DNA from 3 places in the Mesorhizobium sp. M0208 genome. Region 2 is predicted to be linked to each of the others. Evidence: riboswitches for the same ligand, from Rfam matches in the RefSeq annotation. Region 2 holds a riboswitch; each other region holds the start of a gene.
What was found. A riboswitch is a leader RNA that binds a small molecule or an ion and turns the genes downstream of it on or off. The one in region 2 is predicted to bind thiamine pyrophosphate.

Region 1 (9,680 bases), on a different contig from region 2:
GAGATCGGACCTAAGCTGCGGGCCTTTTTCCTCGACCGAGGGCTGCTTGTTCGTCCGCTCGGCAATGTCCTTTATCTCCTGCCGCCCTATTGCATCACCGGCGAGGAACTGGACGGGCTCTACGACGCCATCGAGGAGGTCGGCGACCGCTTCGGCTCAAAGCCATGAGCAGGTCGTCCCGCATTCTCGGGTTTGGCCATCATGCGCCTGGTCGCAAAGTGGCCAATGCCGAAATCGAGAACAATCTCGGGCTCGAGCCTGGCTGGATCGAGCGGCGCACCGGAATTCGCTCGCGCTTCTGGGCAACGGACGAAGACACGCTGTCTGGCCTGGCCACGCAAGCCGGCGACATGGCGCTGGCGAACGCCGGTATTGACCGCCACGACATCGGGCTGCTGTTGCTTGCCACCTCGACGCCCGATCATCTTCTGCCGCCGAGCGCGCCCCTGGTCGCGCACAAGCTTGGCCTTGGCCGCGCAGGCGCGGTCGATCTGACCGGTGCCTGCGCCGGCTTCATCTATGCGCTGATGTTTGCGGATGGATTCACCCGCCTGCACGGCAAACCAGCGCTGATCATCGCCGCCAACATTCTCAGCCGCCGCATCAACCCGGCCGAGCGCGCCAGCGCCGTGCTGTTTGCCGATGCCGCCGGCGCCGTGGTGATCGGTCCGTGCGAGGACCCCGATCGGGGCATTCTCGGCGCTGCGGTGGATTCCGACGGTTCACGCTACGGGCTGATCCAGATTCCGGCGGGCGGAAGCAACACCCCGTTCCATGGCGACCTCGACCCCGAGCAAACCCGGATGACGATCACCGACGGCCGCGAAGTGTTCGCCAAGGCTGTCGAGATGATGACCGATTGCTCGACAGGCGCGCTTGCCGCTGCCGGAGTGGGACCACAGGATGTCGGCAGGTTCGTGCCGCATCAGGCCAATGCCCGCATTTTCGATGCCGTCGGGCGAAACCTGGGCATAGCAGATCATGCAATCGTCAAGACGATCGCCGACTACGGCAACTCTTCCGCCGCGACGATCCCGCTCTCGCTGTCGCTGGCCCATCAGATGGAGCCGTTCCGGCCGGGCGAGAAAATTCTTCTGGCGGCGGCGGGTGCGGGCCTCAGCGGCGGCGCCCTCGTCGTCGGAGTTTAGCCGAGCAACAGGCCGCCCAACGGAACGGGTCATTCATGATGGATAGGACAACAGACCAATGCGAAAACTAGTCGCCGGCAAGCTGCACGGTATCCACGTCACCGAAGCGAACCTCAATTACCACGGCTCGATAACGCTCGACCCTGACCACTGCGAAGAAGCAGGGATCCTGCCGATGGAATTCGTGGAGATATGGAACAAGAATTCCGGTGCGCGGATCTCGACCTATGTCATTCTCGGCGAACGCGGGTCGCGGTGCTGTATACTCAATGGTGCTGCCGCACGCACCTGCCAGCCCGGCGACCAGATCATTGTCTGCAACTCCATCTACCTGGACGAAGCGCATATCACCTCGCTGAAGCCGCGGATTGTTACGTTCGATCAGGACAACCACATACTCGACCGCCTGAGCTACTCCGTCGATCTTGACGGCCATGGCCGTTACAGTTTCTCCATCCTTGACGAGGCGGGTGAGGCTTTGGCCATGCCTGCCCTTGTCTCCGGAGCGTGACTTGTATCCGACACGTGTTGCGAGCTTTTCCATGAGGGGGACAACAGTTTGACCGTGACGCAGTCGCTGACCAAACATCTTAAAACTCCCGAGCTGTTTGTCGATCTGGCCGGTGTGCCCAATCGCAATGCGCAGGAAGCCACGAAGCGCTTTTCAGTGTTTAACCCCTCGACAGGCGAATTGTTGGCGCAACTTCCCGATATGGACGCTGCGGATGTTTCCAAGGCGATCGACAAGGCTGACTCTGCGCAGGAGCATTGGGCGGCGCTCACCGCGCGCGAGCGCTCCGACATGTTGTGGGAATGGCACCAATTGATCCTCACCCACAGCGAGGATCTTGCGGCCATTTTGACGGCTGAAATGGGCAAGCCGCTTGCAGAGGCGAAGTCCGAAATAGCCCACGCCGCAGCCTATCTCCAATGGTATGCCGAGGAGGCCAATCGCATCTATGGCGAGACCATTTCGCCGCCGTCTAACGACAGGCGTATGCTTGTGATCAAACAGCCGATTGGCGTGGTCGGCGCCATTACCCCTTGGAATTTTCCCGCCTCGATGGTCGCGCGCAAGATCTCGCCGGCGCTTGCCGCCGGCTGCGTGATTGTTTTGAAACCGGCCGAGCAAACACCGCTCGTTGCCGGTGCCATGTTCACTCTTGCCCGGATGGCAGGTTTTCCCGATGGCGTTCTAAACTTGATCTACGCATCGCAAGGCGATGCGGTTGGCCGCGAACTTTGCTCGAACCCCAAGGTTCGCAAGATCAGCTTCACCGGGTCGACCGAGGTCGGGCGGCTGCTCATGAGGCAGTGTTCGGACCAGATCAAAAGAACCAGCTTCGAACTTGGTGGCAATGCCCCTTTCATCGTTTTCGATGATGCTGATGTCGATGCAGCCGTCGAGGGCGCGATACAGGCAAAGTTTCGCAATGCCGGCCAGACCTGCGTTTCAGCCAATCGGCTTTACGTGCAGTCCAGCGTCTATGATGAATTCGCCAAAAAATTCACCAAGCGTGTGCGTGCATTGCGTCTCGGAGACGGTTTCGTGCCAGATGTCGCGATCGGCCCGCTGATCGATACATGCGCCCTTGCAAAGATTGAAGACCATGTTGGCGATGCCGTGCGCAAGGGTGGGAAGATCCGTTGCGGCGGCAGCCGTATTGGCAAATCAGGAACATTCTTCGAGCCGACGGTGATCACAGAGGTCGAAAGGACAATGCGGGTCGCACAGGAAGAGACCTTCGGACCGTTGGCTCCTCTCATCCGCTTCAACGATCCCGACCAGGTGGTGCGCGAGGCCAATGACACCATCTACGGTCTTGCAGCCTACTTCTACGCCTCCAATCTCAAGCGTGTCTGGCGCGTTGCCGAAGCTCTCGAATACGGCATGGTCGGCATCAATACGGGACGCATGTCCTCCGAGGCCGCACCCTTTGGCGGAATGAAGCAATCAGGGATTGGCCGGGAGGGGTCGCGCCACGGCCTCGAGGATTATCTCGAAATGAAGTACCTCTGCATGGGAGGCCTTTAGCACATCCCGGGCGGATCGCCACGACTCTGCCCGTGACCGTTGCAGCGTCTCGCGACCGCTCCGATCCGAATTTCATTCGGCTTCGCGACGAGGTGTTATCCTGGCTTGGCGTGTCGCGGACTGGAAACGATGCTGACGCCGAGGGCCACGCGCCGCGGCGCCCGACCGGCAGGTCAATGAGGCTTGACCACCCAGGCCTGCAGGCTGGGCGGCTTTTGCGCATGCTGACGCAACAGCGGCGGCAGGAACGGTTGCGCGCACACGGATTGCCGCCGCGCCAGAAGCTGCTCATGGTCGGACCGCCCGGTTCCGGCAAGATGATGACCGCCGCAAGATGGCGGGCGAGTTGAAGTTGCCACTGTTCACGGTTCTTCATGATGGCCTAATCGGCAAGTTGATTAGCGAGACTGCCATTCGTCTGCCGCTGGTTTTCTAAGCGATCGCAGCCCAGCGCCGCGTCTCTTCTTCGACGAGGTCGACGCCATCGGTTCGCAGCGGTCTTCCCCAGGATCTGTGCGATGCCCTCTATGACCCCGCGCAGCATCGGTGCAGCCAGCTCGCGCAAATTCATGGCAGCTTCATAAATCCGTTGCGACGATTTCGTACCAGGGGGGGACGGCTTTGTTTTGAGGCCGCCCCTGGAATAGGATGGAAAAATGTCCAAGATCACCGGCAAGACCGAAACGATCGAAAACGTCGAATTCCCTACCTTCGACCCGTCCAAGGCTACAGAGCAAGTTCGCGCTGTCGCCGACCAGGGCGTTGAGCAGTCGAAGGAGGTATTTTCCAAATTGAGCTCGGACGCCGAAACGACTCAAAGGGCTTTCGAGTCCACCTTTGACATGGCCAAGACCACCAGCAAAGAGATGCTCCTGAAGACGATTGCCGCTCTGGAAGCAAATGCCGAAGCCGGCTTCACGCACCTCGAAGCACTGGTTGCCGTGAAGTCGCCGTCCGAGTTTTTCGAACTGCAGACCGCCTTCCTGCGCAAACAGATCGAAAATTCCGCCGAACAGGCCAAGGCCCTCCAGGCATTGATGTTGAAAGCTACCGAGGGCGTGTCCAAGCCGATCAAGGATGCCTTTGAGACGGCTTTGAAGGTGCGCAAGGCCGCCTGATTGCTTAAGGCGACCGAGACTGGAGGACAGTGCCTCGTAGACTGAGGCGCCTGGCGCCGGTCTTCTTCCATGTGGTTGGACGGCTTTGTCTGCCCGACCGCATGGGATCATCTGGACCAAGGTTTTCGAACTGCTGGCTAGCAGCCTGTCTCCGTGTCAAAGCTGGTCCAACCCGCCTCGTAAGTCGCGTTCGTCGCGCTTGTAGAAGCACGTCACCCATTCGAGAATACCCATATTGGTGGAAGCCGAGATCGACGGCACCCCGCTTTGCGCTTCTCAATCCGCACATGAAGTCGAAGGCGCCTGGGGCTCTATAGCAACGCCGCGGATCCAAAGGCCGGAAACAGCCGAGCGACGCCGGCTTCAGGCAGTCTTTATGCAGTGCCGGCCGCAGCCGCCAGCGGTCGAAGATGCGCGACAAGTCGGGTGCAAGTCATGCTTTGGAACCTGACACCAAGGCATGTGCGCCTCAATCGCGTCCATCCCATTCACAAAACCAGCTCGGTGGAGTACTGGGAGCGCAGAGAAATCTCCGGTCGCAGCCTTACCCGGTCAAAACAAGGACTCAAACCATGAATGCCCTCGTCATCTGCTCCGGCGGATTGGACTCTGTTTCGCTCGCTCACAAGGTGGCGACCGAGCAGAAACTCATTGGCCTGCTTTCGTTCGATTATGGCCAGAGGCACAAAAAGGAACTCGGCTTTGCCTCCATCTGCGCCAAACGGCTGGGTGTTCCGCACCAGATCGTCGATATCCGCGATGTCGGCCGGAACCTAGGCGGCTCGGCGCTGACTGACAGTGTGGACGTGCCCGACGGGCACTATGCCGAAGACTCCATGAGGATCACGGTGGTGCCGAACAGGAACGCCATCATGCTGGCCATCGCCTTCGGGGTTGCCGCCGCGCAGAAGGCCGATGCGGTGGCCACTGCCGTCCATGGCGGAGACCATTTCATCTATCCCGATTGCCGGCCCGCTTTTATTGATGCCTTTCAGACGATGCAGAACCATGCGCTCGCAGGCTACGCCGATATCCGCCTTTACGCTCCCTATGTGAATATGACGAAGGCCGACATCGTCAGCGAGGGGGCAAAGTACGCCACGCCGTTCGAGGCGACGTGGTCCTGCTACAAGGGCGGCGCACGTCATTGCGGTCGCTGCGGGACATGCGTCGAACGGCGCGAAGCATTCGATCTGGCCGGCATTGCCGACCCGACAGACTATGAGGACGCGGACTTCTGGCTCCACGCTCTCCAGACAAGGAGCGCGTGATGTTCCGCATTACCAAAGAGTTCCACTTCTCGGCCTCGCATCAGCTCGGCTCCTTGCCACCCGATCATCAGTGCGCGCGTCTACACGGCCACAACTACATCGTCGTGGTGGAGCTTTCAGGTGGCGAACTGGACGAACATGGCTTTGTGCGCGACTACCAAGACCTGGCGGCGCTCAAGCACTACATCGACGAGACGTTCGACCATCGCCATCTTAACGACGTCCTGGGGCATGACCGTGTCACGGCGGAATGTCTGGCCAGGCACTTCCACGACTGGTGCAAGGTGCGGCTACCACAAACCTCCGCCGTGCGGGTGAGCGAGACGCCGAAAACCTGGGCGGAATACCGGCCATGACTTGCGCAATGCATCCCGGAATTCGGGTGAGCGAGATTTTTGGGCCGACCATTCAGGGCGAAGGCATGCTGATCGGCTTGCCGACGGTGTTCGTAAGAACGGGCGGGTGCGATTATCGCTGTTCCTGGTGCGACAGCCTGCATGCGGTGGACAGTCGCTTCCGCCATGATTGGGAGATGATGTCTGCCGACGCGGTGTGGCAAAAGGTCATTGCGCTTTCCGGCGGCCAGCCCGTGATGGTGTCGCTGTCGGGCGGCAATCCGGCTATCCAGCCGCTTGGCCCGCTGATCGACCGCGGGCATGGCGAGGGCTACCGTTTTGCATTGGAAACCCAAGGCTCGGTGCCGAAGCAATGGTTCGCTAATCTCGACGTGCTGGTGCTCAGCCCCAAGCCGCCCTCAATGTGAAATGACGACAGATTGGGCCGCGTTCGACACCTGCGTCGAGGCGGCGCGGGACAAGCCACAGATGGCGCTCAAGCTCGTTGTCTTCGATGACGATGACTATGCCTATGCCAAAGACGCCGCGGCGCGCTATCCGCAATTACCCGTCTATCTGCAGCCCGGCAATCACACGCCGCCGCGTCCCGGTGACGAAGACGCGTTGATCGACATGGCCGGGGTGATGAAGCGCATGGAATGGCTGGTCGAAAAGGTGACCCGCGACAGGTGGTTCGAGGCGCGTGTACTGCCGCAGCTTCATGTTCTGCTGTGGGGAAACAAACGGGGCGTCTAGTCCACGCGGAAGGATTGCCGATGACGAGCAAGATAGATATCTAAAGCAATCTCATCAATTGGGCGATAGCAACGTCGGTTCGGCAAGCCCGAAAATGCCGTGCTGAAAAGGTTTCGAATCCGCATGATGGCTCCCCTATCGTGATGCGACTTGCTCTGGTTTGAGTGGTCGCCGATCACCGCCGCGGGCCGAAATGCAGCTTGACAAAATAGCGCTAGCCCGTTCAATTCGGCGCATTCACCAGGGGAGTCCCGGCAAGGGGCTGAGATACTGCTGGCTTTCGCGGCGCAGTGACCCGTTGAACCTGATCCAGTTCATACTGGCGTAGGGACGGTGCAAGCGCTTTGCGGGAGTTCACGCCCGTAGTCCTGTTTCGGCAGGTCGACCGAAGCGTCTTTTCATCCTTCCGGCACAGAACTGGGTCTCCAATGCATGAGCAAAGGAGCCTCAAGATGAATGCCCTCACCCCCGCCGTGTCGACGGGACCACTGCCCGCCTCACGGAAAATCCACAAGTCCGGCGTCCTCCATCCGCACATCAAGGTGCCGATGCGCGAAATCTCCGTCCACCCGACGGCCGGCGAACCGCCCGTCATCGTCTACGATCCGTCCGGCCCCTATACGGACCCGACTGCCGAAACCAGCATCGAAAAGGGTCTTGCCCGGCTTCGCCACGAATGGATTACGGCGCGGGGCGATGTCGAAGCCTATGACGGCCGCCATGTCCGGCCGGAAGACAATGGATTCGCGGCGGGCGAGCGCCTGACCCCGGAATTTCCGATCCGCAACCGGCCGCTTAGAGCCAAGGCCGGCAAGGCGGTGACACAGTTTGCCTATGCGCGCGCCGGCATCATCACACCCGAAATGGAGTTCGTCGCCATCCGCGAGAACCTCGGCCGCGAGATCGCCCGCGGCAAGCTGCCGCGCGACGGTGAAGCCTTCGGCGCATCGATACCAGATTTTGTCACGCCCGAATTCGTGCGCGAGGAGGTGGCGCGCGGGCGGGCAATCATTCCCGCCAACATCAACCACCCAGAGAGTGAACCGATGATCATCGGCCGCAATTTCCTGGTCAAGATCAATGCCAATATCGGCAATTCGGCAGTCACCTCCTCGATGGCCGAAGAGGTCGAAAAGATGGTCTGGGCGATTCGCTGGGGCGCCGACACGGTGATGGACCTGTCGACCGGCCGCAACATCCACAACATCCGCGACTGGATCGTGCGCAATTCACCGGTGCCGATCGGCACGGTGCCGCTTTACCAGGCGCTCGAGAAGGTCGGTGGCATCGCCGAGGACCTGACCTGGGAGGTGTACCGCGACACGCTGATCGAACAGGCCGAACAGGGCGTCGACTATTTCACCATCCACGCCGGCGTGCGGCTGCACTACATCTCGCTGACGGTCGACAGGGTCACGGGCATCGTCTCTCGCGGTGGGTCGATCATGGCCAAATGGTGCCTGCACCATCACCGGGAAAGCTTCCTCTATGAGCATTTCGCGGAGATCTGCGACATCTGCCGCGCCTATGATGTGTCCTTCTCGCTCGGCGACGGCCTTCGTCCCGGCTCGATCGCCGATGCCAACGACGCGGCGCAATTCGCCGAATTGGAAACGCTCGGCGAGCTGACGAAGATCGCCTGGGCGAAGGATTGCCAGGTGATGATCGAGGGGCCAGGCCACGTGCCGATGCACAAGATCAAGGCGAATATGGACAAGCAGCTTGCCGTCTGCGGCGAGGCGCCGTTCTATACGCTTGGACCGCTGACGACCGACATCGCGCCGGGCTATGACCACATCACCTCGGGCATCGGCGCCGCCATGATCGGCTGGTTCGGCACCGCAATGCTCTGCTACGTCACGCCCAAGGAGCATCTCGGCCTTCCCGATCGCAACGACGTCAAGATTGGCGTGATCACCTACAAGATAGCCGCCCATGCCGCCGATCTGGCGAAGGGCCATCCGGCAGCAAAGGTCAGGGATGATGCCCTTTCCCGCGCGCGCTTCGAGTTCCGCTGGGAGGACCAGTTCAACCTGTCGCTCGACCCTGAAACCGCGCGCTCCTTCCACGACCAGACCTTGCCCAAGGAGGCGCACAAGGTGGCACATTTCTGCTCGATGTGCGGGCCGAAATTCTGCTCGATGCGTATCTCCCACGACATCCGCGCCGAGGCACAGAAAGAGGGCATGGCGGCGATGGCGGCCAAATACCGCGAGGGTGGCGATCTCTATATGCCGGCTGACGAGACCGGCCTACCGCGTGCGCCAGAGGTGCCAGAGCCGTCATGAGGGTGCTCGTCAAAGGGGCCGGCGTCGCCGGGCTCACCGCGGCCTTCGAACTCGCCACTCGCGGCGTGCCAGTGACCGTTACTGAGACCAGGCAGACTCTTGGCCGCAATGCATCGTGGTTCGCCGGCGGCATGCTGGCGCCATGGTGCGAGCGTGAAAGCGCCGAGCAGCCGGTGCTGGATCTCGGACGCGACGCCGTCGACTGGTGGGATGCGGTGCTGCCCGGCCAGGTGACGCGGGCCGGAACGCTGGTCGTGGCCGCGCCGCGCGATGCGGGCGAGCTCGACCGGTTCGCCAGCCGCACGTCAGGGCATCGGCGTGTCGGTGAAGACGAGATTGCGATCCTGGAGCCCGACCTCGCCGGCCGCTTCCGGCGCGGACTGCTGTTTCCCGATGAGGCTCATCTCGACCCGCGCCAGGCGATGGCAGCACTGCATGACAAGCTTGCAGCCATGGGTGTCGAATTCCACTTCGGCTGCGGCGCCCGGCATCGTTCCGGTTTCGATCGTCGGATCGACTGCACAGGAATGGCAGCAGCCGATGACAGGCTGCGCGGCGTTCGCGGCGAAATGCTCATCCTGCGCACCCCTGATACCTCGCTGTCGCGCCCCGTCAGGCTGCTGCATCCGCGCTTTCCACTCTATGCAGTGCCGCGCACCGACCACCGTTTCATGATTGGTGCGACGATGATTGAAAGCCAGTCCGCCGGACCAATCACGGCGCGCTCCA
Region 2 (9,680 bases):
TGACCGCGAAAGCGCTGGCGCATGGTCTGCAACTCACCGAGCCGGCGCATGTTGCGCTTGCGCCGCGCTGTCACGCCATAGCGCAGCCAGTGCTCCTCGCGGACGATCTGGCGACCGAGCTTGTGCTGCTCGCGCTCTTCCTCCTCCAGCACCGTGTCGCGCCATTGCTCGAAATAGCCAAAGCCCTTGTCGAGACGGCGGGTCTGCCCGCGGTCGAGCCAGATTGTGGCGCGTGACACGCGCTCGAGAAAACGGCGGTCATGCGAGATGACGACCAGTGCCGAGGAGGTGCGGGCAAGCTCCTCCTCCAGCCATTCGATGACCGACAGGTCAAGATGGTTTGTCGGCTCATCGAGGAGGAGAATGTCGGGCTCCGGCGCCATGACGCGGGCGAGTGCCGCACGCCTCGCCTCGCCGCCGGAGAGGTCGTTCGGCCGTTCTTCGCCGGTCAGGCCGAGATGCTCCATCAGATAGGTGGCGCGATAGGGATCGTCGGCGGGCCCGAGCCCCGCCTCGACATAGGCGCGGACGGTCGCAAAACCTTCCATGTCGGGCATTTGCGGCAAGTAGCGCACGGTTGCCGAAGGCTGGCGGAAGACTTCGCCGTCCTGCGGCTCGATCAGCCCGGCGGCGATCTTGAGGAGCGTCGACTTGCCCGAACCGTTTCGGCCGACCAAGGCGATCTTGTCGCCAGCTGAGGCCGTCAGGGCGGCACCGTCGAGCAGCGGCGTGCCGCCAAAGGTCAGCTTTATCCCATCGAGATTGAGAAGCGGCGGTGCCATGTCAGCTTTCAGGTAAGGGAAAAGGATGCGCGAGCAGCAGCGCGCGGCCGCTGGCCAGCGCGATTTCCAACCGGCCCCTGACCTCGTTGGAAATGGTCAGCGACGAGCCGAACGCAACCTCGACATGGTCGAGCGGCCATTTGGCACCGGTGACGCTCAGGCCGGCGAGATCGGAGAAGCCGAGCACCGAAAACAGCGTGCCGTCGGCATAGTCGAAGCCAGTCTTTCCGGGCAGCAAGGGAATGCCTTCCTGTGCGCCGCTGGTCAAAAGCACGTCCGTCCCGCCTTCCGCCAGCCGGACGCTCAGCGCCAGATGCAGGAAGATGTGGTCGGTGCGTTTGCCGCCGAAAGCGCCTGCGAGCACAAGGCTGGTCGCACCGCGTTCGAGTGCGGCGGCGATAGCGAGTTCACCGTCGGTCTTGTCCTTTTCGGCGGGAAACACCTGCCGTGGCACGGCGGCCAGATCCTCCGGCAACTCGGCAGGTACGGAATCGAAATCGCCGACCCAGAGTTCCGGCCTCAGGCCCAGCATACGGGCATGGCCGATGCCGGCATCGGCAGCGATGACGCGCGAGCCTTCGACCTGGCGGTCGAGCAGCGGCGTGCGGATGAGATCGCCGCCAAGCAGGATGGTGAATTTGCTCATATCTCGTGGCCCTTACCAGCCCTGCCCCAGAAACGGAAGAATGAAACGGAAGATGAAACGGCAGACGAAACGGAAGGCTGGGCTTTGGATGCCCGGCAAACTTCCGCTTGCGCGGCACTTCGGCCGGGCCTATGTGTCGAAACGCTCTAACGGGGTGCCGGACGCGATCTTCGCGGACCGGCTGAGAGGCAAGACTGCCAACCCGCTGAACCTGATCCGGTTTGTACCGGCGGAGGGATTAGACGCTTCGGACAGCCCGGCGCCTCAATTCCTTTCAATGCGAACGAAGGAGGCGCCGATGCGCAGTTTTTTCCACTCTCTTGTCCCGATTGTCCTGCTTGCGGCATCCGCGCTCGCCCTGCCAGGGCAGGCATCGGCACAGGATAGACTGACCGTCTATACCTATGAAAGCTTCACCGCCGATTGGGGTCCGGGACCGGCGGTGAAGAAGGCCTTCGAGGCCGAGTGCAGCTGCGTCGTCGAATTCGTCTCGGTCGCTGACGGCGTGGCGCTGCTCAACCGTGTGAAGCTGGAAGGGGCCGCCACCAAGGCCGATATCGTGCTTGGCCTCGATACCAATTTAACCGCCGACGCCAAGGCAACCGGCCTGTTTTCGCCGCATGGCGCCATATCGGATGTCAGCGTGCCGGGCGGCTGGCGCGACGATACTTTCGTGCCGTTCGACTATGGCTATTTCGCCGTCGTCTACGATACCGAAAAACTGAAGAACCCGCCGAAGAGCCTCAGGGAATTGGTCGAGGGCGATGCCGGAGAGAAGATCGTCATCCAGGACCCGCGCACCTCGACGCCGGGCCTTGGCCTGCTGTTGTGGGTCAAGTCGGTCTATGGCGACAAGGCGCCCGAAGCCTGGGCCAAGCTCAAGGCAAAGGTGCTGACGGTGACGCCAGGCTGGAGCGAGGCCTACGGCCTGTTCACCAAGGGCGAGGCGCCGATGGTGCTGTCGTATACCACGTCGCCGGCCTACCACATGGTCGCCGAAAACACCGAGCGCTACCAGGCGGCGTCCTTCGAGGAAGGCGAATACCTGCAGATCGAAGTTGCGGGGATCACCACCAAGGGCGCGAAGAACCCGCTGGCGGAAAAGTTCATCGCCTTCATGACCGGACCGAAATTCCAGGATGTCATTCCCGAAACCAACTGGATGTTCCCGGCCGGCAAGACCGACAAGCCGCTCAATCCGGCGTTCGACAAGCTTGTCAAACCGACCAAAACCTTGCTGTTCAGCCCGGAGGAAGTCGCGGCCCACCGCAAGGCCTGGGTCGATGAGTGGCTTGCGGCGATGAGCAAGTAGCTTTGGCCGATTGATCGAAGATGATCGCTCTACGGCGCCCCCCTCTGTCCTGCCGGACATCTCCCCCACAAGGGGGGAGATCGGACGGCACGGCGGCTTTCGCCAGTCGCCGATGTTGCTGGAATGAGCGGAGCGCTGAAACTGCCAATCTCACCCCTTGTGGGGGAGATGTCCGGCAGGACAGAGGGGGGCGCGAAGGAACGCAATCCTCACTAAGAATCTCGAATCTGGTAGTCTAGCGTGCAACGCGCACCATCATCTGACTCCCGCGTCAACGCCGGCATCGTCGCGCTCGCCGCCATCGCGTTGCTGATCGGCGGTGCATTCACCGGGCTCGTCGTCGAAGCCACGCGCGACCCGTCCGGTGTTGTCTCCGCCTTCGATTCGTATCTCTTGCGTATCGTCCGTTTCACGCTCTGGCAGGCTCTGTTGTCGACCCTGCTCTCCGTCGCGCCAGCGCTGTTCGTCGCGCGTGCCCTGTCGCGGCATCCACAGTTTTTCGGGCGAGGCTTTATCCTGCAGCTTTTCGCCGTGCCACTGGCGCTGCCGGCCATTGTTGCCGCACTCGGTGTCTTGGCACTCTATGGCCGCGCCGGCTATTTTGCCGGCACGCTGGGCGCGCTAGGCGGCCAGAGCTGGCCCGGCATCTATGGCCTGTCGGGCATACTCGTCGCCCATGTCTTCTTCAACCTGCCGCTGGCGACGCGGCTGTTCCTGGAGGCGTTGCAGATCGTGCCGGCCGACCAATGGCGGCTGGCGAGCCAGCTTGGCATGGGTGCTGCGCCGGCCTTCCGGCTGATCGAATGGCCGCCGCTGCGTGCGGCCTTGCCGGGCGTTGCCGGGCTCGTTTTCATGCTGTGCATCACCTCCTTCACCATCGTGCTTACGCTCGGCGGCGGACCCAGCGCGACGACGCTGGAGGTTGCCATCTACCAGGCGCTGCGTTTCGACTTCGACCCGGCGCGGGCTGTGACGCTGACCCTGCTGCAGATTGCCCTGACCTTCGTGGTCGTGCTGGCCTTGACGCGGCTTGGCGCCAATATGACCGGCGACGCCAATCTGCCGGTGGCGCCGCGCCGGTATTTTTTAGCCGGTGCGGCCGAGACCGTGCTGAACGCGCTGGTGATCGGGCTGGCACTGCTATTTGTCGCCGGGCCGATGGCGGCCACGCTGGCGGCCGGGCTTGGCGCCGATCTCGGCCGCCTTGCCGGCGAGAGCGCGGTGCGGCAAGCGACGGCGACCAGTGCCGTGCTGTCCGTCTTATCGGCGCTGCTCTCCCTGGCGCTGTCGCTGTCGCTGGTCATGGCGCGCCGGGCGCTGGCGCTCACCCGGCGGACAGGCCGGCGGACGGTGCTCGAGCATCTGGCCGACACCGGTGCGGGGTTCGTCCTGGTGGTGCCGCCCATCGTCATCGGCGCCGGCTGGTTCCTGCTCCTGCGCACCGTCAGCGATGTCTTTGCGATCGCCCCTGTCATGGTCGTTGCGGTCAATGCGGTGATGGCGATGCCGTTCGCCATCCGCGCCATCCGCCCTGCCTATGACGCGGCGAGCGAACGCCACGAACGGCTTTGCGCACAGCTTGGCATCTCGGGCTGGAACCGGTTGCGGCTGGTCGACTGGCCGTCGCTGCGGCGGCCGCTCGCCACCGGCTTCGCTTTCGCCATGGCGCTGTCGCTCGGCGATCTTGGCGTCATTGCGCTGTTCGGCAGCGATTCCGTGCAAACCTTGCCCTACCTGCTGCTGGCCCGCATGGGCAGTTACCGCACCGAGGATGCGGCCGGGCTGGCGCTGGTGCTCGGCCTTGTCTGCCTGGCGCTGGTGCTGACCGCGGACTGGATGGGAAGGAGGGAGAAATCATGATGCCGATCAGCCCGGAACGGTCCATTTCGGTGGAAAAAGGCGCGGCCGTGCGGCTCGATAATGTCTCGTTCAGCTATGGTGAAACGCCGCTTATATTCGATGTCGATTTCCCGGCGTCGGAAATCACCGCCATCATGGGGCCGAGCGGTTCGGGAAAGTCGACACTGCTCAATCTGGTGGCCGGTTTCGAAGCGCCACGGTCAGGCCGCGTGCTCATCGGCGGCGCCGACGTCAGCACTGCGCCGCCATCAGCGCGGCCGGTATCGATGGTGTTCCAGGAAAACAACCTGTTTGCCCATCTGTCCCTCGAGCAGAATGTCGGGCTCGGCCGCTCGCCTTCGCTCAGGCTGAGCGAGGCTGACCGCGCCGCAATCGCCGCAGCGCTGAAGCGCGTCGGCCTTGCCGGCAAGGAAAGCCGACTGCCGCGCGAACTCTCCGGCGGCGAGCGGCAGCGCGTCGCGCTCGCCCGGGTTTTAGTGCGCGACCGGCCGGTGCTGTTGCTTGACGAGCCGTTCGCTTCGCTCGGACCGGCACTGCGCGACGACATGCTCGACCTCGTGGCCGACGTCCATTCGGAGCAGCGCATGACGGTGCTATTCGTCACGCACCAGCCGGACGATGCGCGCCGTATCGGCCAAAACATGGTTTTCCTGGACGGTGGCACGGTTGCCGCGACCGGCACCGCCGCCGATTTTTTCGTTGGGGCTGGACCGGAGGCATTCCGACGCTATATCGGCTCGGGTCCGTTTGCGACTGGATCACGAGATGTTGCCCGGAAGCGGACATAATTTATGGTCAAACCGGCGGAAGGCGAAGCGGCGCTTGCTTGCCATGGTCGAGGTAGTGTGGCTAGGTCCGCCAGGAACTGGTCCGGCTTAGACCGTGATTTGCCCTTGCTGCCTCGTATCTGTCGGACGCACGAAGGACGCCGTAGAACTTGATTTTGCGCGTGATGCTTTCCGGAAATCGCGCCCGATTTTCGCGGTCACGTCCCAGGACTTGAAAGGAAGCCGACCTGCCGACCGGCATCGACAATCGGAGGCTGAAACCGCTGGCGCGCTTTCTTGCGCTGGCCGGTCTTGCCGTGGCGCTGGCAAGCTGCCAGATGTTCACGCCTCCCGACGTGCAGGAATCGGGCTTCCAGCCCTCCGACAAGCCGATTACGGTCGACAATGTCGCCGCTAACAGCAGGCTCGCCGAACTGGCGAAGGCGCAGCACCCGCGCATCCTCGCCACCTATGGCGGCGAGTATTCCGACCCCAAGCTCGAGCGCATGGTGGCCAAGGTCGTCGGCAGACTGACCGTGGTGTCGGCCAACCCGACCCAGACCTACCGCATCACCATCCTCAACTCGCCCAACGTCAATGCCTTCGCGCTGCCGGGCGGCTATCTCTACATCACCCGCGGCCTGCTGGCGTTGGCCAACGATTCAGCCGAGCTTGCCGCCGTCATTGCGCATGAGATGGGCCACGTTACGGCCAATCATGGTCTGCAGCGCCAGCAGCTGGAAGCCGAAGAGGGGTTGGCGACCAAGGTCGTTTCGGACGTGCTCGGCGACAACCCGACGGCCAAGGCGGCGCTGATCCGCGGCAAGCTGAGGCTGGCCCAGTTCTCGCGCAATCAGGAGCTGGAGGCCGATGCCATCGGCATCAAGTCGATCGGCGAAGCCGGTTTCGACCCCTACGCCGCCGGCCGCTTCCTGCAGTCGATGTCGGCCTATACCGATTTCCGCTCGATCAGCGGCGCCACCGACGCCAGCCTCGACTTCCTGGCGACGCACCCCAACACGCCGCAGCGTATCGATCTCGCGCAGCGCCACGCCCGCCAGTTCGGCGCGCCCGGTGTCGGGTCGCGCGACCGCGATTCATTCCTTGCCGGCATAGACGGGCTGCTCTACGGCGACACGCCGGAGGAAGGCTATGTGCGCGGCGAAACCTTCCTGCATCCTGGCCTCGGCGTGTCGTTCTCAGTGCCCAACGGCTTCATCATCGACAATTCGGCGGCGGCGGTGACGGCCACAGGCCCGGGCGACATGGCAATCCGCTTCGACGGCGTTTCGATCGACAAGGACCGCTCGCTGACCGACTACATCCGCAGCGGCTGGGTTGCCGGCCTCGACGACAGCAGCGTGCGTCAGGAAACGATCAACGGCAACGAAGCGGCGACCGCGCATGCCGGCGCCGATGGCTGGCAATTCGATATTGCGGTGATCCGCGCCGGCGGCCAGGTCTACCGCTTGCTGACTGCTGCACCGTCGGCCAGCACGTCGCTGAGCACGGTGGCGCGCTCGGTCAGCGGCTCATTCCGCATCCTGAGTGCTGCCGAGAAGGCAGCACTGAAGCCACTGCGTATCCGCATCGTCACGGTGCAGCCCGGCCAGACAATGGGCTCCCTGGCCGCACAGATGGTCGGCGTCGACCGCAAGCTGGATTTGTTCAGGGTGCTCAACGCGCTGTCGCCGGGTGCGGCGGTTTCGGCCGGCGACAAGGTCAAGATCGTCACCGACAAATAGCAGCCGACGCGATTCAGGCCGCGAGAAATTCCGGATTCTGCTTTACCAGCGCCGCCTTGAGCTTTTCCATGGCGCGCGCCTCGATCTGCCGGACACGTTCCTTCGAGATGCCGAGCGTTTCGCCAAGCGCTTCGAGCGTCGCGCCCTCGTCGCTCAGCCGGCGTTCCTCGATAATCCTGAGCTCTCGCGCATTGAGAGCGCCGAGCGCCGTCTTCAGCCACACCGAGCGGCGTTCAACGTCGATCGTGTCGCCGACCACCTCATCGGGCAGCGGGTCATCCGAAACCAGGAACTCCATCCGCTCGGTTGCGCCCGCATCGTCGGCAAGCGGCGTGTTGAGCGAGCTGTCCGGCGCCGAAAGGCGGGAATCCATCATCGCCACATCGGCCTCCGATACCCCGAGAGCCGCCGACACTTCGCGGTAGAGCGTGGCATTCGACGTCTGCTCGGCGCCGTTTGCCAGGCGGGCGCGCAGACGCCGCAGGTTGAAGAACAGCGCCTTTTGCGCGGAGCTGGTGCCGCCGCGCACGATCGACCAGTTGCGCAGGATATAGTCCTGCATCGATGCGCGGATCCACCATGTCGCATAGGTCGAGAACCGCACCTCGCGCTCGGGCTCGAAACGGGCCGCGGCCTCCAGCAGCCCGACATGGCCTTCCTGGATCAGGTCGCCCAGCGGAAGGCCATAGTGGCGAAACCGCGACGCCATGGAAATGACCAGCCGCATATGCGCGACTGTAATGCGGTGCAGCGCGTGCTGGTCATTGTTTTCCTTCCAGCGCAGCGCCAGGAGATGCTCTTCGTCACGTTCCAGATAAGGGGCTTTCATCGCCGCGCGAACCATGGTCCGTCCTGCACTGTCTTCCATCATGCCGCGCTCCTGCTTCAGGCGTTGCGGTGCGATCGAATCGTGAGTTGGCGCCGATGGTTGAAATGGCGGCGCCGCGCCCTACAACAGCGAAGAACGTGCCATGCGGGGGAATGTTCCCCCGGACTGTCATGTCGATTGCGCTGTTCCAGGCGATTCGCCACCGGCCTTGACTCAGCCGGATGGCGCCGGGAACTGCTGGTTGAGAATTGGATTTCAAGGGCGCGAGATTTTTGAAATTTAGTTTCTTATTCCGGCATCGCGCATCTGTCATTTTCCGGCACTCGCAATGACGCCGGACATCGGCCAAGGACGGGATCACAGAAAAATGAAATGGCTCAAATCGCTTATTATCGCCGGAACGCTGCAGGTTCTGGCCATCGCCGCCGGTCATGCCGGCGCCAATCTCGACCAGATCAAGCAGTCCGGCGTCTTCAAGGTCGGCACGGAAGGAACCTATGCGCCCTTCACCTATCATGATGCTTCCGGCGCGCTCGTCGGCTTCGACGTCGAGATCGCGCGGGCCATCGCCGAGCGCCTCGGCGTCAAAGCCCAGTTCCTCGAAGGCAAATGGGACGGGCTGATCGCCGGTCTCGATGCCAACCGCTATGATGCCGTCATCAACGAGGTCGGCATCACCGAGGCGCGCAAGGCCAAATATGACTTTTCGGATCCCTACATCGCCTCCAAGGCGGTGCTGATCGTGCGTGGCGACAACACCGATATCAAGAGCTTCGCCGATCTCAAGGGCAAGAAGGCGGCGCAGTCGCTGACTTCGAACTTCGGCAAGCTGGCTGAAACCAACGGCGCCGAACTCGTCGGCACCGACGGCTTCGACCAGTCGATCCAGCTTCTTCTTACCGGCCGCGCCGACGCCACCATCAACGACAGCCTGTCCTTCCTCGACTTCAAGAAGCACAAGCCCGACGCCAATGTGAAGATTGCCGCGCAGGAGGAAAACGCCGACTATTCCGGCGTCATCGTGCGCAAGGGCGATCCGGAACTGGTGGCCGCCATCAATAAGGCGCTGGCCGACATCAAGGCCGACGGCACCTACAAGAAAATCGCCGACACCTATTTCGGCCAGGACGTTTCGAAGTAAAACGGCTTTCTCGTGTGGGCCGAACGCCGGCCCGCGTCGTTCATATCGCGGCGAGCTGTCTTTTGACGGCCCGCCGCTTTCGCGTGATATGAGCGACGGCAATCTGGCAAGGAGGAGCCTTCGTGCCGCACTGGCTGCAACTGATGCTGGAATCCCTGCCTACACTGCTGTGGGCCGCACTGATCTTCACCGTGCCGTTGACGCTGCTGTCGTTTGCATTCGGTCTTGTCCTAGGCCTGGTTGTGGCGCTTGTCCGGCTGTTCGGTCCCAAACCGCTGGTCGCCGTGGTCCGCTTCTACGTCTGGATATTCCGCGGCACGCCGCTTCTCGTGCAACTGTTCCTGATCTTCTACGGCCTGCCATCGGTCGGCATCCTGCTCGACGCCTTTCCGGCAGCACTGATCGGCTTTACCTTGAACATCGGCGCATATTCGTCGGAAATCATCCGCGCCGTCATCGGTTCGGTGCCCAAGGGCCAGTGGGAAGCGGCCTATTCGATCGGCATGACCTGGGCCCAGGCAATGCGGCGCACCATTCTTCCACAGGCGGGGCGCGTCGCCGTGCCGCCGCTGTCCAACACCTTCATCTCGCTGGTCAA
Region 3 (9,680 bases), on a different contig from region 2:
AGATACGTTCCGGTTGTCGATCCTGAGCTGCAGTGGCCCGGACACGAGAAGACCGCTTCGCGCTACCGTGTAAGGGACAATCTCCCCGGCACGCGTGAGTTCTGCCCTCTGGTGTTCCGCACCAAGATTCTCGAAAAATTCATCGGCCTCGGACTATCGAGGCGCGCGGAGGCAATCGTAGCGGACGTGCCGCGCGACGTCCTTGCTCGGACCGCCGCCTTTCTTTTGCTCAAAGACTCGCGATCAAGTTACGCGATCGAGGGCGAGCGGCCGCCGCAAGATCGCATCCAACGCTGGGGCCGCGCGATCGGCGAAGCCGGCGGCCGGCCAATAGATCGCGATGAGCTGCTGCGTCTGCAAAGAATTGTACTCGGCGACGCCCGTTTCGTCAGACTGGGCTTCCGAAAAGAAGGAGGATTCGTCGGTGGGCATGACCGAGACAACCGCATGCCCCTGCCCGATCACATCAGCGCTCGGCCCGAGGACCTGCCGCAGCTAATTGATGGAATGGTGGCCTTCGATCAAGGCGCGGCGCAAAACCTTGATGCAGTTATAGCCGCCGCAATTCTCGCCTTCGGCTTTGTCTACATCCACCCGTTCGAGGACGGAAACGGCCGCATTCACCGCTACCTAATCCACCACGTTCTTGCCATGCACGGTTTCAATCCGCCGGGAGTGGTCTTTCCCGTCTCAGCGGCGATCCAGGACAAGATCAACGAGTACAGGGGCGTGCTCGAGAGCTATTCGCAACGCCTTCTGCCGTTGGTTGAATGGGAACCGACGCCCGAATTCAACGTCCGGGTTCTGAATGACACCGGTGATTTCTACCGTTTCTTCGATGCAACCCCACACGCCGAATTCCTCTATGCCTGCGTTCAGCGGACGATCGAACGGGACCTTCCGGAGGAAACCGCTTTTTTGCAGCGCTATGACCAATTTCGGCGGCAGGTGGACGCCTCTATCGACATGCCCGAGCGGCTGACGGACCTGCTCTTCCGTTTCCTTCACCAGAATGGTGGCCATCTGTCCAATCGCGCACGCGAAAAGGAATTCGCCGCGCTGACCAATGAGGAGGCAGGGAGAATCGAGGCCATCTACGCGCAAACCTTTGGTGGCAAGTGAAGGCGTAACCTTCACAAGGATCTTCAAGCCCACGGTTGCGATCCTTATCCCGGCCTTCATCACAACTCTTGGTTTGTCGAGTTTTTTCCGCACGGTCTGACCGACCGCCGATCACGGCCTCGGCCCAAATGCGCTTGACAAATCGATGCCGGCCCGTTCAACCTGAGGCATTCACCAGGGGGGTCCCGGCAAGGGGCTGAGATACTGCTGGCTTTCGCGGCGCAGTGACCCGTTGAACCTGATCCAGTTCATACTGGCGTAGGGACGGTGCAAGCGCTTTGCGGGAGTTTACGCCCGAGGTCCTGTTTCGGCAGGTCAACCAAAGCGTCTTTTCATCCTTCCGGCACAGAACTGGGTCTCCAATGCATGAGCAAAGGAGCCTCAAGATGAATGCCCTCACCCCAGCCGTCTCAACGGGACCGCTGCCTGCCTCACGGAAAATTCACAAGCCCGGCACCATCCACCCACAGATTAGGGTGCCGATGCGCGAAGTCTCCGTCCATCCGACGGCCGGCGAGCCGCCCGTCACCGTCTACGATCCGTCCGGCCCCTATACCCACCCGGCTGTCGAAACCAGCATCGAAAAAGGCCTAGCCCGGCTTCGCCACGAATGGATTTTGGCGCGCGGTGATGTCGAGGCCTGTGACGGGCGCCATGTCCGGCCGGAGGACAACGGGTTCGCTACGGGCGAACGCCTGACGCCAGAATTTCCCATTCGCAACCGGCCACTCAGGGCCAGGGCCGGCAAGGCGGTGACACAGCTTGCCTATGCGCGCGCCGGCATCATCACGCCCGAAATGGAGTTCGTCGCCATCCGCGAGAACCTTGGTCGTGAGATCCTGCATGGCAAGCTTGAGCGTGACGGCGAGGCTTTCGGCGCGACGCTGCCCGATTTCGTGACGCCGGAATTCGTCCGAGAGGAGGTGGCGCGCGGACGCGCAATCATTCCCGCCAACATCAACCATCCCGAGAGCGAGCCGATGATCATCGGTCGCAATTTCCTGGTCAAGATCAACGCCAATATCGGTAACTCCGCCGTCACCTCGTCCATGGCCGAAGAGGTCGAAAAGATGGTGTGGGCGATCCGCTGGGGCGCCGATACGGTGATGGACCTGTCGACCGGCCGCAACATCCACAACATCCGCGACTGGATCCTGCGCAACTCGCCGGTGCCGATCGGCACGGTGCCGCTCTACCAGGCGCTCGAGAAGGTTGGCGGCATTGCCGAGGATCTGACCTGGGAGGTCTACCGCGACACGCTGATCGAGCAGGCCGAACAGGGCGTCGACTATTTCACCATCCATGCGGGCGTGCGGCTGCACTACATCCCGCTGACCGTTGACCGGGTCACTGGCATCGTCTCGCGCGGTGGCTCGATCATGGCCAAATGGTGCCTGCATCATCACCGGGAAAGCTTCCTCTACGAACATTTCGCCGAGATCTGCGACATTTGCCGCGGCTATGACGTGTCCTTTTCGCTGGGCGACGGCCTTCGTCCCGGCTCGATCGCCGACGCCAATGACGCAGCACAATTCGCCGAGCTGGAGACGCTCGGCGAGCTGACACAGATCGCCTGGGCGAAGGATTGCCAGGTAATGATCGAAGGCCCCGGCCACGTGCCGATGCACAAGATCAAGGAGAACATGGACAAGCAGCTCGCCGTCTGCGGCGAGGCGCCGTTCTATACGCTTGGGCCGCTGACGACCGACATCGCGCCGGGCTACGACCACATCACCTCCGGCATCGGCGCGGCGATGATCGGTTGGTTCGGCACCGCCATGCTCTGCTACGTCACGCCCAAGGAGCATCTCGGCCTTCCCGATCGCAACGACGTCAAGACGGGCGTCATCACCTACAAGATAGCCGCCCATGCCGCCGACCTGGCAAAAGGTCATCCGGCGGCGAAAGTCAGGGATGATGCCCTTTCCCGCGCGCGCTTCGAATTCCGCTGGGAGGACCAGTTCAACCTGTCGCTCGACCCCGAAACCGCGCGTTCCTTCCACGACGAGACGTTGCCGAAGGAGGCGTACAAGCTGGCGCATTTCTGCTCGATGTGCGGGCCGAAATTCTGCTCGATGCGTATCTCCCACGACATCCGCGCCGAGGCGCAGAAGGAGGGCATGGCGGCGATGGCGGCGAAATACCGCGAGGGCGGCAATCTCTACATACCGGCTGACGAGACCGGCGCACCGGCCATGCCACAGGCGCGTGCGCCATCATGAGGGTGCTGGTCAAAGGGGCCGGCGTTGCCGGCCTCACCGCCGCCTTCGAGCTCGCCGCACGCGGCGCGGCGACCACCGTTGCCGAGACAAGGCCTGCCATCGAGGGCAATGCGTCGTGGTTCGCCGGTGGTATGCTCGCGCCATGGTGCGAGCGTGAAAGCGCCGAGCAGCCGGTGCTGGATCTCGGACGCGACGCCGCCGACTGGTGGGATGCGGTGCTACCGGGTCAGGTGATACGTGCCGGAACGTTGGTCGTGGCCGCGCTGCGTGATACTGGCGAGCTCGACCGGTTCGCCAGCCGCACGTCGGGATATCGGCGGGTCGCCGAAGATGAAATTTCGCTCCTGGAACCCGACCTCGCCGGCCGCTTCTGGCGCGGATTGCTCTTCCCCGATGAGGCTCATCTCGACCCGCGCCAGGCGATGGTAGCACTTCACGACAAGCTCGCGGCCATGGGCGTCGAATTCCGCTTCGGCGCCGACGCCCGGCACTTTTCCGGTTTCGATCGGCAGATCGACTGCACTGGAATCGCAGCAGCCGATGACAGGCTGCGCGGCGTTCGCGGCGAAATGCTGCTCCTGCGCACGCCTGATATCTCGCTGTCGCGCCCGGTCAGGCTGCTGCATCCGCGCTTTCCGCTTTATGCGGTGCCGCGTGCCGACACGCAGTTCATGATCGGCGCGACTATGGTTGAAAGCCAGTCCTCCGGACCGGTGACGGCGCGTTCGATGATGGAACTGCTCGGTGCCGCCTATGCCCTCCACCCGGCTTTTGGCGAGGCCGGGATCGTTGAAACAGGTGTCGGCATCCGTCCAGCCTTTCCCGACAATCTGCCGCGCGTGGAGGCACTTGGAACTGCCGTCGCGATCAATGGACTCTATCGCCATGGTTTTCTTCTCGCCCCTGCCATGGCGCGCCAGGCTGCCGACCTCGTTTTCAATCAAGACGCAACCAAGGAACTTGCTCATGAAACTGATGGTCAACGGCGAAGCGCATGAGGTTGCCGCCGCCACGCTGGCCGAACTGCTTGCCGCGCTCGACTATGAGGGCGATTGGCTGGCGACGGCGGTCAACAGCGACCTCGTGCACAAAGCCAAGCGGGCGGAATTCCAGTTGAGCGACGGCGACCGGATCGAAATCCTCTCGCCCATGCAAGGCGGTTAGACCATGTTAGAGCTTTATGGAACCGAGCTTCCGTCGCGCCTGCTTCTCGGTACCGCTCAATATCCTTCGCCGGCCATCCTTGCCGAGGCCGTCAAGGCGTCGGGAACCTCGGTGGTGACCGTCTCGCTGCGCCGTGAGATGGCAGGCGGCAGGGCTGGCGAAAAATTCTGGTCGTTGATCCGCTCGCTCGGCGTCAGAATCCTGCCCAACACTGCTGGCTGTCACTCCGTCAAGGAAGCGGTCACGACCGCGAAAATGGCGCGCGAGGTCTTCGGCACCAGCTGGATCAAGCTCGAAGTGATCGGCAATCACGACACGCTGCAGCCGGACGTGTTCGGCCTGGTCAAAGCCGCGCGCATCCTGTGCGAGGACGGTTTTGATGTATTCCCTTATACCACCGATGACCTTGTCGTCGCCGAGCGGCTGCTGGAGGCGGGCTGCAAGGTCTTGATGCCATGGTGCGCGCCGATCGGTTCGGCGCTGGGGCCGGTCAACATCACAGCGCTGCGCTCGATGCGCGGCCATTTCCCTGGCGTCCCGCTGATTGTGGATGCGGGGCTGGGACGACCTTCGCACGCGGCCACCGTCATGGAACTTGGCTTTGACGCGGTCCTCCTGAACACGGCGGTCGCCAGGGCGGCTGATCCGGTCGGCATGGCGCGTGCGTTCGGCAAGGCGGTCGACGCCGGCCGTGAGGCTCTCAGTTCGGGAATGCTCGAACCGCGCGACGTCGCCGTGCCATCGACACCGACAATCGGCAGAGCAGTTTTTTCATGACGCTCGATCCCTTCTACCTAATCGTTGACAGCGCTGCCTGGATCGAGCGGTTGGTGCCGCTTGGCGTCAAGCTGGTGCAACTCCGCATCAAGACCATGGATGAGGCCGTGTTGCGCGCGGAGATCCGCAAGGCGAAGGCCTTGTGCGCTCGATACCGGTGCCAGCTCATCATCAATGATTACTTGCGGCTGGCGATCGAGGAAGGCTGCGATTTCGTGCACCTTGGCCAAGAGGATTTGCTGACCGCCGACCTCTCGCGGATACGGGCAGCCGGAGTGAGGCTCGGACTGAGCACTCATGATCATATCGAACTGGAAACGGCGACGGCCGCCGAGCCCGACTATATCGCGCTTGGCCCCATCTACCCGACCATCCTCAAGAAGATGAAATGGGCGCCGCAAGGACTCGAAGCGATCAGCGAGTGGAAGCGCCGGGTGGCGCCGATCCCATTGGTCGCTATCGGGGGCCTCAACCCTGACCGTCTCGACGGTGTTTTCGAGGCTGGCGCGGACAGCGCGGCCGTGGTCACCGACATCACGCTCAACGACGACCCCGAAACGCGCACGCGAGAATGGATCGAAAGGACAGAGAAATGGCGCTGAGGCGAGAAGCGCATGTGCTCCTTGTCAGTGGATCGGACTCCAGCGGTGGGGCTGGAATTGCACGCGATATCGAGACGATCTCCTCCCTTGGTGTGCGCACCTGCCTGGCTGTCACCGCGCTGACGGTGCAAACGCACGAAACCGTCATGGCAGTCCATCCTTCTCAGCCCGGTCTCGTGGCCGATCAGATGCGCGCTGCGCTGCAGGCCAACAATGTGACGGCCATCAAGATCGGCATGCTCGCAACCGCTGAGATCGTGGCTGGCGTTGCCGCCGTGCTGCGCGAAAATCCGCAGGTGCCGGCAGTGCTCGACCCGGTTCTGGTCTCCACTTCAGGTCGAGCGCTACTCGAAACGGACGCCATCGCCGCCATGAAACGTGATCTGATGCCGTTTTGCCGTCTCGTCACACCCAATCTTTTCGAGCTGGCGCTCCTTGTTGGCGCTGAACCGGCGGCGAATGAGAGCGATGTGGTGAGACAGGCACGGAAATTGCTGGCAGCCGGCGCACAGGCCCTGCTGATCAAGGGCGGCCACGCGGCGGGACCCCGATCGACCGATATTCTGTTGCACTTTGATCAAGAACCAATCCGCTTTGACACACCGCGACTTTCCGTATCGATGCGCGGGACGGGCTGCATGCTGGCCAGCGCGATTGCGGCGCATCTGGCGAACGCGAGCCCACTCGAAAACAGCGTGCGCAAAGGCAAGCTGTTTGTGTTCGAGCAGCTTCAGAAGAAGGCAGCCGAATGACCGCGGCATCTCCCGGCCCAGTCAAGCTTAAGTCCGCGTCGCTAGCCGCGAGATTCTCGACGATACGGCTGCCGCTCACATCCTTCGATCATGCGCACGCGCGGTTCGCTGTCGAGAGTGACGCCAGACTCCTCCGGGGCGAGTAAGTTCGTTCGCTGGCGCAGATCGATAGTGCCAATATAGAAAACAATCGTCGCACATGACGGTCGCACCTCGATACGGCTTGATCTGAGCGACGGTCGAGGGCGCTCAAAGCCGCGAGGCCTCGTTTCCGGCCTAAACTCCAATCCACCGCGCCGCTCGCGCGTGCAACGTCCCCGATGTAAATACGGCTCGGTATTTTTCACGTCAATTAATAAATTTACGCATGCAATAATTTTTGTCCACGCGTTGATAATTTGCAAAGCGTCCTGTAAAATTTCAACTTGCAGTCGCGCGCCGGCTCACCGTAGGGAATCATCGGGGACAACGCATGGACCAGGCCGAAATCCATGCTGCGAGGTTTGAATGGCGATGACGCACAAGACGATGGAGGATTTCGCCCGTTCGTGCGGCGTGTCCCGGCCCACGCTCTCCAAGTATTTCGACGATCCGACCAGCGTCAAGCCGGCGACGCGCAAGCGCATCGAGGAAGCGCTGCGCTCGTCCGATTACCAGCCTAATCTGTTTGCGCGGAACCTCAACCGCAAGCGCACGCGCAGCATTGGCATTGTCGTGCCGACTGTGACCGATCCGTTCTATTCGGAGATGGTCAGCCGCATCGAGCTTCGGCTGCGCGACGAAGGCTACTGGCCGATCGTCATCTCCTCGCACGGCTCGACCGAACTCGAAGTCGAGGCGACGCGGACCATCCTGTCGCTCAAGGTCTCGGGCGCGCTCGTCGCGCCGCTCGGGCGGCGCTCCGACCATCGGACGCTCGAGAAGCTGACGCAGGCGATCCCGATCGTCTATTTCGACACTTACCTCGAGGGCAACACGCCCTTCGTCGGCAACAACAACACGCAGAGCGTCGCGACCGTCGTCGACTATCTCTGCCGCTCGGGCGACGCGCCGGTTTATTTCGACATCCCGCACGTCAACCACAATTCACCCGAACGGCTGAGCAGCTATGTCGCCTCGATGAAGCGGCTCGGGCATGAGCCCATCGTGATCGGCAACACCAAGGACTACACTTGGGATTTCGAGCGCATCGGCTACGAGCAGACGGAAAGAATGCTTAGCAATGGCGACCTGCCGGGCAAGACCATCCTGTGCAACAATGACCGTCTGGCCTTCGGCCTGATGGCCGCAGCCTTTGCCCGGGGACTCAAGATCGGCCGCAAGCCCGACTGCGACCTGCGCGTCGCCGCGCATGACGACCATCCGCTTAGCCGCTACGCATGCCCAGGCCTCACCACCATGGCACAGGACTTCGCGTCGATGGCCGGCCGCAGCGTCGAGACGCTGCTTGCCCTGCTCAATGAAGACGAGACGGCGGTCGCGCCCAAGGTCAAACTCGACGCGACGCTAGTGATGCGTCAGTCGGCTTGATCTTCGCGAAAGCGCGATCGAAGCCTTGCCATGCGGCAACCGCCGCCTCGACCGCCTGCCGTGATGCCGGCCCCTGACGGCCCATCGAGACGAAGCCGTGGATCTGGCCCGGCCAGCGCCTGAGCACGACCGGCACACCGGCGTCCTGTAGGCGCCCGGCATAGGCTTCGCCCTCGTCGGCGAGGATGTCATGACCGGCGATGGCGATGAAGGCGGGCGCCACTCCCACAAGGCTTTCGGCTTTGAGCGGCGAGACGCGCCAATCGCCGACATCGGCGGCGTCGCGGACATAGTGGTCGCGGAACCAGGCCATGGTCGTGGCGGTCAGGCCAAAACCTTCGGCAAAACGACGATAGCTGTCCGCCGTCTGCGCGGCATAGGTGTTGGGGTAGAGCAGCAGTTGCGCCGTCAGCGGATGTTTGTCCCCACGCGCAATGAGGCTGAGCACAGTGGCCAGATTGCCGCCGGCGCTGTCGCCTGCGACGGCGATGCGTTTCGGGTTGATGCCGAGATCGGCGGCATGATCCTGCATGAAGGACAGCACGGCGCGGCAGTCTTCCACCGCGGCCGGAAACTTGTGCTCCGGCGCCAGCCGGTAATCCGGCGACACGACGACGCAAGCCGCGACATTGGCGAACCAGCGGCAGATCTCGTCATGCGATTCGAGATTGCCGATTACCCAGCCGCCGCCATGCAGATAGAGCAGCGCCGGAGCATCCGCATTAGGCGCGCCCTGCCCGCGATAGATCCTCAGCGTCAGCGGCCCACCGGGTCCGGCGATTGTGCGCTCGGTGACTGAGCCCACCGGCTCGCGACCGCCTTGTAGATCGGGAAGACCGTCTACATAGGCACGGCGCGCCTGTTCCGGCGTGCCAGCCTCGAAGGGCGGCCTGTTCGCCCGGCGGCCGAGATCGAGAACATGTCGCGCCTGCCGGTCGAGCGCGGACGGGGACGGCGTTGCCATCAGTGGCGTTGTCGTCATCGGCGGACCTCCCGTCAGGCCAGCAGGCTCGCCGCTTCGTCCTCGCCGAGCAGCGGCGGCTGGTCGACCGTGCCGTTGACGGCAACCGAGCCGCGGCTTTCGCCCGAGGCCAGGATGGCTTCCATGATCTCAAGTACATGCAGCGCCAATTCACCGGACGCGCGGGGCTTGCGTCCCTCGACCAACGCTCGCGCCAGATCGGCGACGCCGAGCATGCGGTAGTTGGCACGGTCGGGCGCCGCATAGGGCCAGTTGCGCGCGCCGTAGAGTTGGCTCTCACTCTCGTGATCTTTCCAGTCGGCGCCGCGCGCCGAGAGCGAAACGGTGCCGCCGAAGGTGTCGGGATCGGGCAGCCCCAGCGAGCCCTCGGTGCCGTGCAGTTCGATCGGATGGTTGGAGTGTTTGAAGACGTCCCAGGAGGCGCCGAAGGTGACCGTGGCGCCGGAGCGGAATTCGAGCAGCGACACGATGTTGGTCGGTGTGCCGACCTTGAAGGTGGTGTTCTTGTAAGGCCCGTCGGCGGTGATCA

Region 1: another riboswitch for thiamine pyrophosphate. It lies ahead of thiC (phosphomethylpyrimidine synthase ThiC); the one in region 2 lies ahead of thiB (thiamine ABC transporter substrate binding subunit).
Region 3: another riboswitch for thiamine pyrophosphate. It lies ahead of thiC (phosphomethylpyrimidine synthase ThiC); the one in region 2 lies ahead of thiB (thiamine ABC transporter substrate binding subunit).

Annotation. Positions count from the first base shown of each region.
Region 1 covers NZ_JAMYSP010000015.1:50,799-60,478, reverse strand. The annotation lists gene NKJ17_RS16920 (adenosylmethionine--8-amino-7-oxononanoate transaminase) at 1-168, shown strand, start outside; gene bioZ (3-oxopimeloyl-[acyl-carrier-protein] synthase BioZ) at 165-1,148, shown strand; gene panD (aspartate 1-decarboxylase) at 1,207-1,659, shown strand; gene NKJ17_RS16905 (NAD-dependent succinate-semialdehyde dehydrogenase) at 1,708-3,183, shown strand; gene NKJ17_RS16895 (phasin) at 3,840-4,301, shown strand; gene queC (7-cyano-7-deazaguanine synthase QueC) at 4,874-5,572, shown strand; gene queD (6-carboxytetrahydropterin synthase QueD) at 5,572-5,928, shown strand; partial or broken gene queE (7-carboxy-7-deazaguanine synthase QueE) at 5,925-6,663, shown strand; TPP riboswitch at 6,896-7,012, shown strand; gene thiC (phosphomethylpyrimidine synthase ThiC) at 7,116-8,951, shown strand; gene thiO (glycine oxidase ThiO) at 8,948-9,680, shown strand, end outside.
Region 2 covers NZ_JAMYSP010000003.1:162,289-171,968, forward strand. The annotation lists gene NKJ17_RS04570 (ABC-F family ATP-binding cassette domain-containing protein) at 1-782, opposite strand, end outside; gene NKJ17_RS04575 (thiamine diphosphokinase) at 784-1,428, opposite strand; TPP riboswitch at 1,569-1,683, shown strand; gene thiB (thiamine ABC transporter substrate binding subunit) at 1,727-2,740, shown strand; gene thiP (thiamine/thiamine pyrophosphate ABC transporter permease) at 2,981-4,600, shown strand; gene thiQ (thiamine ABC transporter ATP-binding protein) at 4,597-5,388, shown strand; gene NKJ17_RS04595 (M48 family metalloprotease) at 5,643-7,112, shown strand; gene NKJ17_RS04600 (RNA polymerase factor sigma-32) at 7,126-7,983, opposite strand; gene NKJ17_RS04605 (amino acid ABC transporter substrate-binding protein) at 8,309-9,082, shown strand; gene NKJ17_RS04610 (ABC transporter permease subunit) at 9,205-9,680, shown strand, end outside.
Region 3 covers NZ_JAMYSP010000011.1:1,765-11,444, forward strand. The annotation lists gene NKJ17_RS13360 (Fic family protein) at 1-1,122, shown strand, start outside; TPP riboswitch at 1,289-1,405, shown strand; gene thiC (phosphomethylpyrimidine synthase ThiC) at 1,509-3,344, shown strand; gene thiO (glycine oxidase ThiO) at 3,341-4,342, shown strand; gene thiS (sulfur carrier protein ThiS) at 4,311-4,508, shown strand; gene NKJ17_RS13380 (thiazole synthase) at 4,512-5,285, shown strand; gene NKJ17_RS13385 (thiamine phosphate synthase) at 5,282-5,887, shown strand; gene thiD (bifunctional hydroxymethylpyrimidine kinase/phosphomethylpyrimidine kinase) at 5,878-6,639, shown strand; gene NKJ17_RS13395 (LacI family DNA-binding transcriptional regulator) at 7,147-8,169, shown strand; gene NKJ17_RS13400 (alpha/beta hydrolase) at 8,129-9,151, opposite strand; gene NKJ17_RS13405 (Gfo/Idh/MocA family protein) at 9,166-9,680, opposite strand, start outside.